2 regions of the Nonomuraea sp. NPDC050478 genome follow, and region 2 is predicted to be linked to the other one. Evidence: predicted binding sites of a transcription regulator. Region 2 holds the regulator's gene; the other holds the start of a gene.
The links. Region 2 encodes LexA, which represses DNA repair genes until DNA is damaged. Its sites were predicted from a motif close to TCGAACANNTGTTCGA; they were not measured.
Positions count from the first base shown of each region.

Region 1: the regulator LexA is predicted to act here: its motif matches at 2,337-2,352, upstream of ACIBF7_RS13135 (SAV_6107 family HEPN domain-containing protein).

Region 1 covers NZ_JBITHT010000002.1:1,107,953-1,113,161, reverse strand. The annotation lists gene ACIBF7_RS13155 (cytochrome P450) at 1-285, shown strand, start outside; gene ACIBF7_RS13150 (ferredoxin) at 296-487, shown strand; gene ACIBF7_RS13145 (class I SAM-dependent methyltransferase) at 474-1,199, opposite strand; gene ACIBF7_RS13140 (SdpI family protein) at 1,358-1,741, opposite strand; gene ACIBF7_RS13135 (SAV_6107 family HEPN domain-containing protein) at 2,616-3,062, shown strand; gene ACIBF7_RS13130 (hypothetical protein) at 3,817-4,122, shown strand; gene ACIBF7_RS13125 (transcriptional regulator) at 4,406-4,900, opposite strand.
Region 2 covers NZ_JBITHT010000003.1:1,067,075-1,072,283, reverse strand. The annotation lists gene ACIBF7_RS19240 (MalY/PatB family protein) at 1-1,080, opposite strand, end outside; gene ACIBF7_RS19235 (DoxX family protein) at 1,115-1,522, opposite strand; gene lexA (transcriptional repressor LexA) at 1,771-2,478, opposite strand; gene ACIBF7_RS19225 (hypothetical protein) at 3,643-4,299, shown strand; gene nrdR (transcriptional regulator NrdR) at 4,805-5,209, shown strand, end outside.

The DNA.
Region 1 (5,209 bases), on a different contig from region 2:
GGCGAGTCGGTCACCCTCCACCTGCCGGTGATCAACCGCGACCCGTCCCGGTTCCCCGGCGGCGACCGGCTCGACGTCACCCGGCCCGCGACCGGCCACCTCGGCTTCGGCCACGGTATCCACCAGTGCCTCGGCCAGCAGCTCGCCCGCGCGGAGATGCGGATCGGGTTCGCGGCCCTGCTGCGCCGCTTCCCCGGCCTGCGGCTCGCGGTGCCGGCCGACGAGGTGCCGCTCAGGGCGGACATGGCCATCTACGGCGTGCACCGGCTGCCCGTCACCTGGTAAGCAGGGATTCATGAAGATAGAAGCCGACACGAACGTGTGCATCGGTGCGGGCATGTGCGCGCTCACCGTGCCAGAGGTTTTCGATCAGAGCGAGGAGGACGGGACGGTCGTGCTCCTGCAGCCCGTGCCGCCCGCCGAGCTGGAGGAGGGGGCTCGGCGAGCCGTGACGCTGTGTCCTTCGGGCGCGCTCAAGGCTGTCTGAGAGCGTAGACGCGGGTCGTGCCGAACACGCCGTCGCCCGTCCCGCGCCGCACCGTCCGCACGTGGCGGAAACGGCCCGTGCCGAGCAGGTAGGCCTCCTCGACGGGGTTGAAGTAGACGACGGTGACGGGGCGCGGGCTGCGGTCGGCGGAGGCGATCAGCCGGTCCACGGCGGCGGCGAAGATCCGCCCGCGGAACGGGTTGTTCAGGAACACCACGCTGACGTCGTCGGGGATGTCGTACTCCAGCACGTCCGAGTGCACGAACTCGACGCCGCCGGCACGCAGCCGCAGCCGCGTGCCGGCCAGGTTGGACCGCGCGATCTCCGTCAGCTCGGGCGACAGCTCCACCCCGATCACCCGTCCGAACGGGTAGCGGCTGGCGGCCTCCAGCGCCATCCGGCCCTTGCCCGCGCCGAGATCGAGGAACACGTCGTGCTCGCTCACGTCGCTCACGGGCAGCGCCCGGCGCAGCGTGCCCCAGTGGGCGGGGGAGTAGTAGACCCGTTCCGGGTGATCGAGACCGAACTCGCTCAGGTCGGCGAAATCCGCCGTGTTCACCCCGTACCGGCCGTCGTACACCAGCCGCGCCAGCTTCTGCCGCAGGCCCCGCAGGACGACCGGGCCGCCCACGTGCAGGACGTCTTCGCCCAGCGGCAGTTGCGCCTCCCACGCGAACCCGACGGCGGCGGCCGCCCCGGCGACCAACGCCACGGGCCGCGCCACCCACCCGAACGACCCACCGCCCTCCCGCGTTCCGGCCTCGACGGTCTTCCGTCGTCCGCGACCGCCTTGCGCCTGGCCGAGGCGGTGTTCTGAGGGGCCGGGGAGTCGTTGTGGGAGGAGCGCCGGGGCTGTGCCGGCTCGGCCGCTCATGCGGGCCGGCCTGCGAGTTCGCGGTTCACGCGTGCGGCCACGCGGTGAGCGCGCCAGCCGATCAGGCCCAGCCCGCCTATGAGCAACCCGGCCTGCGCCAGGATCGTGGCCACCTGGACACCCTCCGGCAGCCCGACCGCCAGCTCGGCGGCGGCTGACACCACCAGCACCCCCGCCATGGCCGCGGCCAGCATGCGCATCGGGACCTTGGCCCAGGTGTGCGCCGCGTCCCATGCCTCGCGTGAGGCGAGCGTCTCCCGAGTGCGCAACCCGGCCAGGCCGTTGCGGCTGTCGACGGCACCGGATTCGTCATGGAACGGGATGAGGAGGAGCGCCAGGGCGGGAGCGGTGAGGATGGCGTTGATCAGGATGGGCCCCATCCCGCCATCGTAACCATGACCCGCGATCTCGGGAACGCCGCCGGAGCGGGCTCTCTCCACTCGCGGAACGCTGCCGGACTGGGCTCTCTCTGCTCGCGAAACGGCGCTGAGCCAGCTCCTCCCGCTCGGAAGCACCACCCCATCCACCCCCGCACACCTGCCTGAACATCCCGCCGTCTCCGTAGTGCGCAAGGCCCCGCCATCTCCGTAGTGCAGGTCTCGAAGTTTCCCTTGAGAACGCCCTGTGGCATGTCGTCTCCCCAGAGGCGCTCGTGACAGCGTCGGCACTCCCTGGAGCACGTCGTCTCCCCGGGGACGCTCATAAGAGCGTCAGCTCCCTGAGAGGGGTGTCCTGTGGTGCACCATCTCCTCAGAGCGCTCATGACGGCCTGGGCTCTCCTGAGAGTGCCCGTGGTATGCCGTCCGCGTCCGGGGGCTGCTCTTGGGGACGGCGGCGGGTCGGAAACCCCGGATTCGCCGGAGGTGCGGGGGTTCAGGGGCGTTCGCGAGTGAGGTGAGCGGCGTTGCAGCCCGCCGGTGACACCGTCATGGTCATCGAACCTGTGTTCGTGGAAGCAGTTGACACCGCGCGTGATCGAAATTATGTTCGACCATGTGACGTGAGGCTCGCGGCTCACGTCGGAAGGACCTGGTCGCGGGCCATGCGCTCCCCCAGCGCGGACCCGCGGTCAGGCTCCGAGGGCGAAGGGCGCGTCCTCGTCGTCGGCGGAGACGAGTGGGCGCGTCCTGGCCGGACGGGGAGAGGGGAAGCTCCTCGTCCGGCCGGCCCGGCGGAAATGTCGGTGGGGTCTGCGATCGTTGACCTCAACGGCGGACACGCCGGGAGTCGCCACGACTCTAGGAGGCGAACGACATGGCACCACGGCCCAGAGAAACGCCCGGGCCCCGGCTATCGCCTGCGGTTCGGGCTCACCTGACGGATTCACGTTCCTGCCTGGCGGAGGCGGCGACGGCTCGCTCCCCGGCATCGCGCTACGTGTCGGCCCACCTGGCCGCCCTGCGCGCCGCCGCGGCGATCCTGGCCGCCCGCCCGCAGCCCACCCAGGGTCGCAGACGCCGCCTGCGCAGCGCATGGGAGCTGCTGCCCGAGACCGAGCCGTCGCTCGCCGACTGGGCGGCCTACTTCGCGGCCAGCGCGGCCAAGCGGGCCGCCGCCGAGGCCGGCCTGGTGCGCGGCGTCAGCGCCACGGACGCCGACGAGCTCCTGGCGGAGGCCGAGACCTTCGTCTGCACGGTCGAGGACATCCTGGGCGTCCCTGCCCAGCCCCAGCTCCCCGTGGACGTGCCCCTGGCGGGTTGACATCCCACCCACCCCCTACGAGCGCCCCGGTCTCCCTGCCGTCCACGCCCTCGCATGAGGAGACGTAACGGGGCCAGGCGCCGGCCGTTCCGGCGGTCACCGCGCCGGTGGGATGTCCGCCGCTTTTTCCGGCACGTTGCTCGCCTTGCCGAGCAGCAGCCGGCCTGCTGTGGGTCCCGAGCCCGCAGTCCTGCGTCCCGCAGACGCCCGCAGTCCTGCGTCCCGCAGACGCCCGTTGAGCTGGAACGCCCCGGGGCCCTGCGCTGCGCACGCGAGCTGCTCGATACACCCGATGGCGGCGAAACCCGCCTCCTCCGCCGTCCGGACGACCCGGCGCATCCCGTAAGGGCGGACGAGGGCGGTCGTAGCGCGCGGGTTGAGGAGGTAGCGCCTGTCAGGCTGCCCGCGAACTGCGCACGTGAGCTGACGCCTGCCGTCTGCCCGCGATCCGCGCACGCGAGCTGACGCCTGCCGACGCCCGTGAGCCGACGCCCGTGAGGCGTCCCCGCGTCGCGACGCTCGTGGGTCGACGCTTGAGCCCGGGACGGGCAAGCCCGATGAAGACACCCCAGATGGGCGGCTCCTGCCAGGCGCTCGCCGAGGTCATAGGCATGTGGTGCCTCATTCTGCTCTGCGCCGGCGCCGAGCCGATGTCGCGGCGAAGCTGTGACGAGGGCGGCCCTGGTTGCCGTGTCGGCTTCGAAAGGGGAGCCGCGCCGCCGGAAGCGTCGGCGGTCATGAGCAGGGAGACAGTATGGGAAAGCGCAGAGCCGGGTTCGCCACCGCTGCGGCGGCCACCGTCCTGGTGGCCCGAGCGGTGTTCCCGGGCGCCGCGTCGGCGGCGGAGCCCGTCGTGTGCACGTACAAGATCACTGCTGGTCACTGGTTCGTGGACCTGGGCAGGAACAAGGTCCGCTGGGCCGTGAAGGGCCAGTTGGAGTCCGGCTATCGGTACAACACCCGCTACTTCGGGTCGGTGCTGTACCGCGCCATGAGGATGAGCCCGGTGTGGGGAGAGGCGGCCAAGATGTCGCTGCAGGCGGGCTCCTGCCGTGAGTAGCGGCACTTCTCCCGTCTCGCGCCCCGGTGGCGATGGCCCGGCGCCGTGACCGCCGGAGGGTCGCGTTTCCCGCGCCCCGCACGGGAGCACGAGGTTGACAGGCGAGTGAAGGGCGCCGGGGACTAAACACGAGGTTTGTTGGATTATCGAGAACCCACTGAGGGAATGGCGGCGGACCGCTTTTTGGGCCCGGCGAAATGTCTGTTGTGCGGGGCTTTGTCAGAAAACAAGCAAGGGGCACGCCCGGATGGGCGCGCCCCTTGCCGCGGCTGTGGGAGCCGGGTCAGAACGTCTCGACCGCCCGGCGGGCCTCGGCGTCGAGGACGCCCCAGCTGATCAGCTCCTCGGTGAGCTCACTCGGCGACTTGTCATAGATCACGGCCAGAGAGCGCAGATCCTCCTGGCGGATCGACAGCACCTTGCCGTTGTAGTCGCCCCGCTGGCTCTGGATCGTGGCGGCGTAGCGGGCCAGCGCCCCCGCCTTCTCCTTGGGCAGCGTGGCCAGCCTCTCCAGGTCGATCACAAGCTTGGGCGTCGGCCCGAGCGGGCTCGGCGCGGCACCGCCGGGCAGCAGCTCGGAGACGGGCACCCCGTAGAAGTCGGCAAGCTCGGCAAGCTTCTGCACCGTGACCGCACGGTCGCCGCGCTCGTACGAGCCCACGACCACGGCCTTCCACCTGCCACGCGACTTCTCCTCGACTCCATGCAGGGACAGGCCCTGCTGGGTGCGGATCGCGCGGAGTCGTGCACCAAGCGACTTTGCGTACTCAGACGGCATCGTGTGGCCCCCCGGCTCCTCGTATCTATAGCTCTCAGTAGATTGTGCTCCCTTGCGGCGAATGCCGTTGCCACCGGGGGTCCGATGCCGCTCGGGCACCAATCGGTAGCGATGGCCCTGGGTTCACCCCAGGACGCCGCGCAGGTGCTGGTTACGCACAGTGACGGTAAAGGGGTCGACGCCTAAGGTCAAGCTGATTGGAAAAAAGATGCCGAATCCGGTCCAGCATGGAACGCCTCATTAGCCCCTTCTGTCCCCGTAGTAACTGTACTTCGTCATAGTTTGCCGAGTAACCACAGCGGTTTCGGC
Region 2 (5,209 bases):
CTCGGCGAGAACGGGCTCGGAGGTGGCGAAGTTCAGCCGGACGAACGTCTCGCCGCCCGGCCCGAACACGGCGCCGTCGCTGAGGAGGACCTTCGCCTCCCGCTCCAGCTGCTCCGCCACCGCGGGACGGCCGTAGTCGAGCCATGCCAGGTAGGTGGCCTCCGGCACGCGGTACGTGACGCCCTCGGGCAGGTGTTCGGCGATGACGCGCCGGTTCCGGTCGAGCAGCGCGACCGTGTCCGCCAGCCAGGCGTCACCGTGCCGCCAGGCGGCGACGGTCGCCTCCACGCCGAACACGTTCGCCGAGCCGAAGAGGAACGGCGGCTGGGCGTCCAGCGCCCCGCGCAGCCCGGGGGAGCCGAGGTGCGCCACCGAGCAGCGGATCCCGCCCAGGTTGAACGCCTTGGTGGCCGAGGTCAGGGTGACCGTCCGGTCAGGCAGGATCGTGCCGAACGGGATGTGCCGGTTCGGCTCGTACACCAGGTCCCCGTGGATCTCGTCGGAGATGACCAGCAGATCGTGCCGTTCGGCCAGCTCGGCGAGCTCCTCCAGCTCGGCCCGGGTGAAGACGCGGCCGGTCGGGTTCTGCGGGTTGACCAGCAGCAGCACCTTGCACCCGGACAGGTCGGGGATCTCGGCGCGCCACGAGTCGCCGTCCGGCACGAGCCGGATGGGGCGCAGCGGCCGGTCCATGGTCTCCAGCGTGCCGAGGAACGGATGATAGGCCGGGGTGTGCAGCGCCACCCCGTCTCCCGGGGCCGTCCACACGTGCAGCAGCACCTGCAGGGCCTGGTTGATGTCGGAGTAGGAGCGGACCAGGCCCGGATCGGGCTCCCACCCGTATCGGGCGGCCATCCGCTCCGCGAACGCCTCGGCGAGCGGCCCGCTCTGGGGGCTGTCGAGCCACGAGGGATAGCCGAGGTCGCCTTCCGCCCGGCGGCGCAGCGCCTCGACCACCTCGGGAGCGGACGGCAGGTCCATGTCGGCCACCCACGCGGGGATGACCCCCGGGTCGGCCTTCGCCCACTTGAGCCCGTCGTTGCGTGCTTTGAACGCTTCACCCACGAATGTGTCGCTCACCCAGACATTCTAGGAATGTCGGCCTTCGTACGGATCAGCCGCCGGCCAGCGACCGCCACAGCCGGTCCGTACGATCACGCCGCCCCCACGCGATCAGCCCGCTCACCACGAGCAGGACCAGCGGCAGCGCCACAGGCCCGCCGCTCACGAACGCCTCGGTCAGCACCGCACCGGCCATCAGCCCGGCGCCCGCCAGCGCGGCCGCTCCGGCCACCGGGGGCGCCAGCAGGCATACCGCCATCGCGACCTCCAGCACCGCGACCAGGTAGCGGAACCAGTCGCCCCATCCGATCGCCTCGAACGTGGACACCGACGGCTCAGCCCCGGTGAACTTGCCCATCGCCGCCATCAGCAGCATGCCCGCCATGACCACCTGGAGCACCCACAGGCCGGCCCCGGCCAGCCGCCGCCCGGCACTCGGCCTCGTCTCGATCTTCTCCATGCCGCCGAGATTATGGACTGCGATCAACCGCCGGAATGCGGCTGGTTACCGGACAAGGGTGGAGGTAGGTGCACTTGCCCGGAGACGCGCCGTGTGCGACGGAACCATGGAACCCGGGCAGCCGGAGAGGCGCCCGCCGGACAGGACGCGCGCGGAGAGGAGGACGGCGGCCATCGGCGGGCTGGTGCGCGAGAGCCGGTGAGGAGCGCGGTGCGGGACGGCCGCACCGCGTCTCACACGGCGAGGGGTCAGAGGCGGCGCAGGACCGCCACGACCTTGCCCAGGACGCTGGCCTCGTCGCCGGGGATGGGCTCGTAGTTGTCGTTGTGCGGCACCAGCCAGACGTGGCCGTCCTTGCGCTTGAAGGTCTTGACCGTCGCCTCGCCCTCGATCATCGCGGCCACGATGTCGCCGCTCTCGGCGACCGGCTGCTGCCGGACCACGACCCAGTCGCCGTCGGCGATCGCGGCGTCGATCATCGAGTCACCGGTGACCTGCAGGAGGAAGAGCGTGCCCTCGCCGACCAGCTGCTTGGGAAGCGCGAAGACGTCCTCGACGCTCTCCTCGGCCAGAATCGGGCCACCGGCGGCGATGCGGCCGACCAGCGGGACGTAGGCGGCGGTGGGCCTGTTGACGGGGGCGTCGTCGGTGGCGGTGTCGGGGTCGACCCACAGCACCGGCTCACCCGGCAGCCGCACCTCCAGCGCGCGCGGGCGGTGGGGGTCTCGCCGCAGATAGCCCTTGCGCTGCAAAGCCGTCAACTGGTGCGACACGCTGGACGTGCTGGTCAACTGGACGGCCTCGCCGATCTCGCGCATGGACGGCGGATAGCCGCGCTGCTGCACCGAGTCGCGGATCACCTCGAGGATCTTGCGTTGCCTGGGGGTCAGCCCCAGTGAGTCACGCCTTCGCACCGCGAGGTCACTGACCCCATTGGCGTCATCCCGCTCGCTCATGCCTCTCCTCCTCGCCCGGCAACCCGCCCCGCGGGCGAGGCTCCCGGTCCGTGGTCCTGATGTCGCACACAGCGACCGTATCTCTGTTGAAGATCATCTTCAAACAGTTGTTCGAGTCTTCCTCGAAAATGTCGGCAGTGTGGTGTAGAACATCGTACGGGAGTTCGATCGACACCGTGTTCGATTTGCCGATCTTTCTACGGCCGTTTCCGGGGGCCACGACGGCGGGAGGTCCATCATGCGAACGACCAGACGGAGCCACTGCGCAGCGGGCTCACCCACGGGCCGCATCCACGGGATGATCTGATGGCGGATCCGACCGGCGACCACGTCAAGCGCCTCACCCTCATCGTCGACGCCACCCAGGAGGGGAGCCCTCAGGGACGCCACCCTCGCCCCGAAGCGCCCAGGCGGAATAACGACGGCGGAGCGGGCCCTCGATCGCGATGGGCCGCCGACGGCAAGCGCCCCCACCTGTACCTCGTCCCCCCAGCCCGCCCCGACTCGGACACCAGCCCTGGCAGGTGGGGGAGAAGCGACGGCGGGCCCGTCCGAGGGGGAGAGCGAGCGCCCGGAGCCGGTCAGGTCGTCAACGGCGGGTCCGTCCGAGGGGGAGAGCGAGCGCCCGGAGCCGGTCAGGTCGTCAACGGCGGGCGCCAGGCGGCGGGCGAGCGTGCGCCGGGAGGCGTCGTCAATGGCGGGTCCGTCCGTACGGAAGAGTGTGCGCCTGGACCCGGTCAGGTCGTGAACGGCGGGTCTGTTCGAGGGGGAGAGCGTGGGCCGCGAGTTGGCCAGGCCGTCAATGGCGGGCGCCGGGCGGCGGGTGAGCGCGTGCCCGGAGTCGGTCAGGTTGTCAACGGTGGGCGCCAGGCGGGGGGCGAGCGGCGGGTCGTGGAGCGGCGCCGGAGGCAGGGTGCGCCGGAAAGGCGCCTGACGGACGACGGCCCTCTGCGGCGTTCCGGCCTCACCGGCGAAGACGGGCTCGGCGACGGTCGCGCTGAGCGGTCGCCGGTGTCCCCGGCCCGAGTGCGGGGGCTCCGGCGGGACGGGGCGTCGATGGTACCCAAGGGGAGTGCGCGCGCAGCGCAGGGGGAGCGGGCCCCGGCGGACCTGCAATCGAGGCGCCGGACGCGTAAGGGGGACGGCGCGATTGAAGGGGACGCGGTGCGGGCGCGTCGCCGCGTCGTCGTGCCCGGGACTCCAGCGCAGCTCGGCCGGCCAAGGATGGGCTGGTTCCCGAGGTTCGCGCGGATCGACAGGGCCGGTCGCGCCGCACAGGTTGACAGGGCCGGTCGCGTTACGCAGATCGATAGGGCCGGTCGCGCCGCACAGGTTGACAGGACCGGCCGCGCCACGCAGGTCGGCAGGACCGGCGGCACCACGCAGGCCGACGGGGTGGGCCGCTCCGCGGGGGCCGACAGTGGGCGGCGTGCGCGGGCGGGGAAGAGGCTGCGGGGTGGCGCGGCCGAGACCGCGCCGGTGCGGTTGACGCGGCGGGGCCGCGCGGCGCTGGTGCTGGTCATGGCGCTGCTGTCGCTGGGCGGGTTCTGGCTCGGCACCAGGGCGGCCGGCCACGCAGGGGTCGAGCGCTCGCCGGGCGCCGTCGGCCTGTCGTGGGCGCAGGTGCGTGAAGGTGACGACCTGTGGAGCGCCGTCGGCCCGCCGTGGGTACAGGTGCGTGAAGGCGCTAGCCCGAGAAGCGCCGTCGGCCTGTCGTGGGCGCAGGTGCGTGAAGGCGGCAACCTGTGGAGCGTCGCCGGCTTACCCTGGGCGCAGGTGCGTGAAGGCCACAACCTGAGGAGCGTTGCCGGCCTGTCGTAGGCACAGGTGCGTGAAGGCGACAACCTGAGCGGCGCCGGCGTCCACCCCGGCGAGGACCTAGGGGCCGTCGCGGACGAGGCAAAGCGGTTCGACGGGCTGACGAGTCCGCCCAGATGGGCGGGCACCCGCTTCCACGGCCCCGATGGCGTCGGCACCCCTTTACACCAGGGACAATAGGTGACCGTGCGATGCCCGCGAGCCTCCTGTGAACAAACATCACGTACGTGACGCGTACCAACAAAAGTGACACGTCCCGGACGACACGCCGAGGCGGGGCGGGGACGCGGGGGCTGATCAGCGACTTCGGCCGGGCGGGCCCGGCCAACTTGCGTTCATGGTCGCGCGCTTCTACGGTTGGACCACAACATCTAGTAGTTACACCGATGTAGTTCACCACACCTTGTGTTTCGGCGACCGCACCAGACAGAAGCTCCGGTGCGTGCGCGAGCGTCCCCAGAGGCGGATGCCGTGCCTGTGGTGACCCCTGAAACGAGGAGGCGTAAGCGTGCATTGTCCGTTCTGCCGCCACCCCGACACCAGGGTCATCGACAGCCGCTCCACAGAGGACGGCGCGGCGATCAGACGCAGGCGCACCTGCCCCGAATGCGGGCGGCGATTCACCACCCAGGAGACCGTGCTCCTCATGGTCAGCAAGCGCAGCGGAGTCACCGAGCCGTTCTCGCGTGACAAGGTCGTCGCGGGCGTGCGGCGAGCCTGCCAGGGCAGACCGGTCAGCGAGGACTCACTGGCGCAGCTGGGGCAGAGGGTGGAGGAGGCCATCAGGGCCAAGGGCGCGGCCGAGATCGCCTCCAACGAAGTGGGGCTGGCGATCCTCGGGCCGCTGCGCGAGCTCGACGAGGTGGCCTACCTGCGGTTCGCATCGGTTTACCGCGGTTTCGAGAGCCTGGCG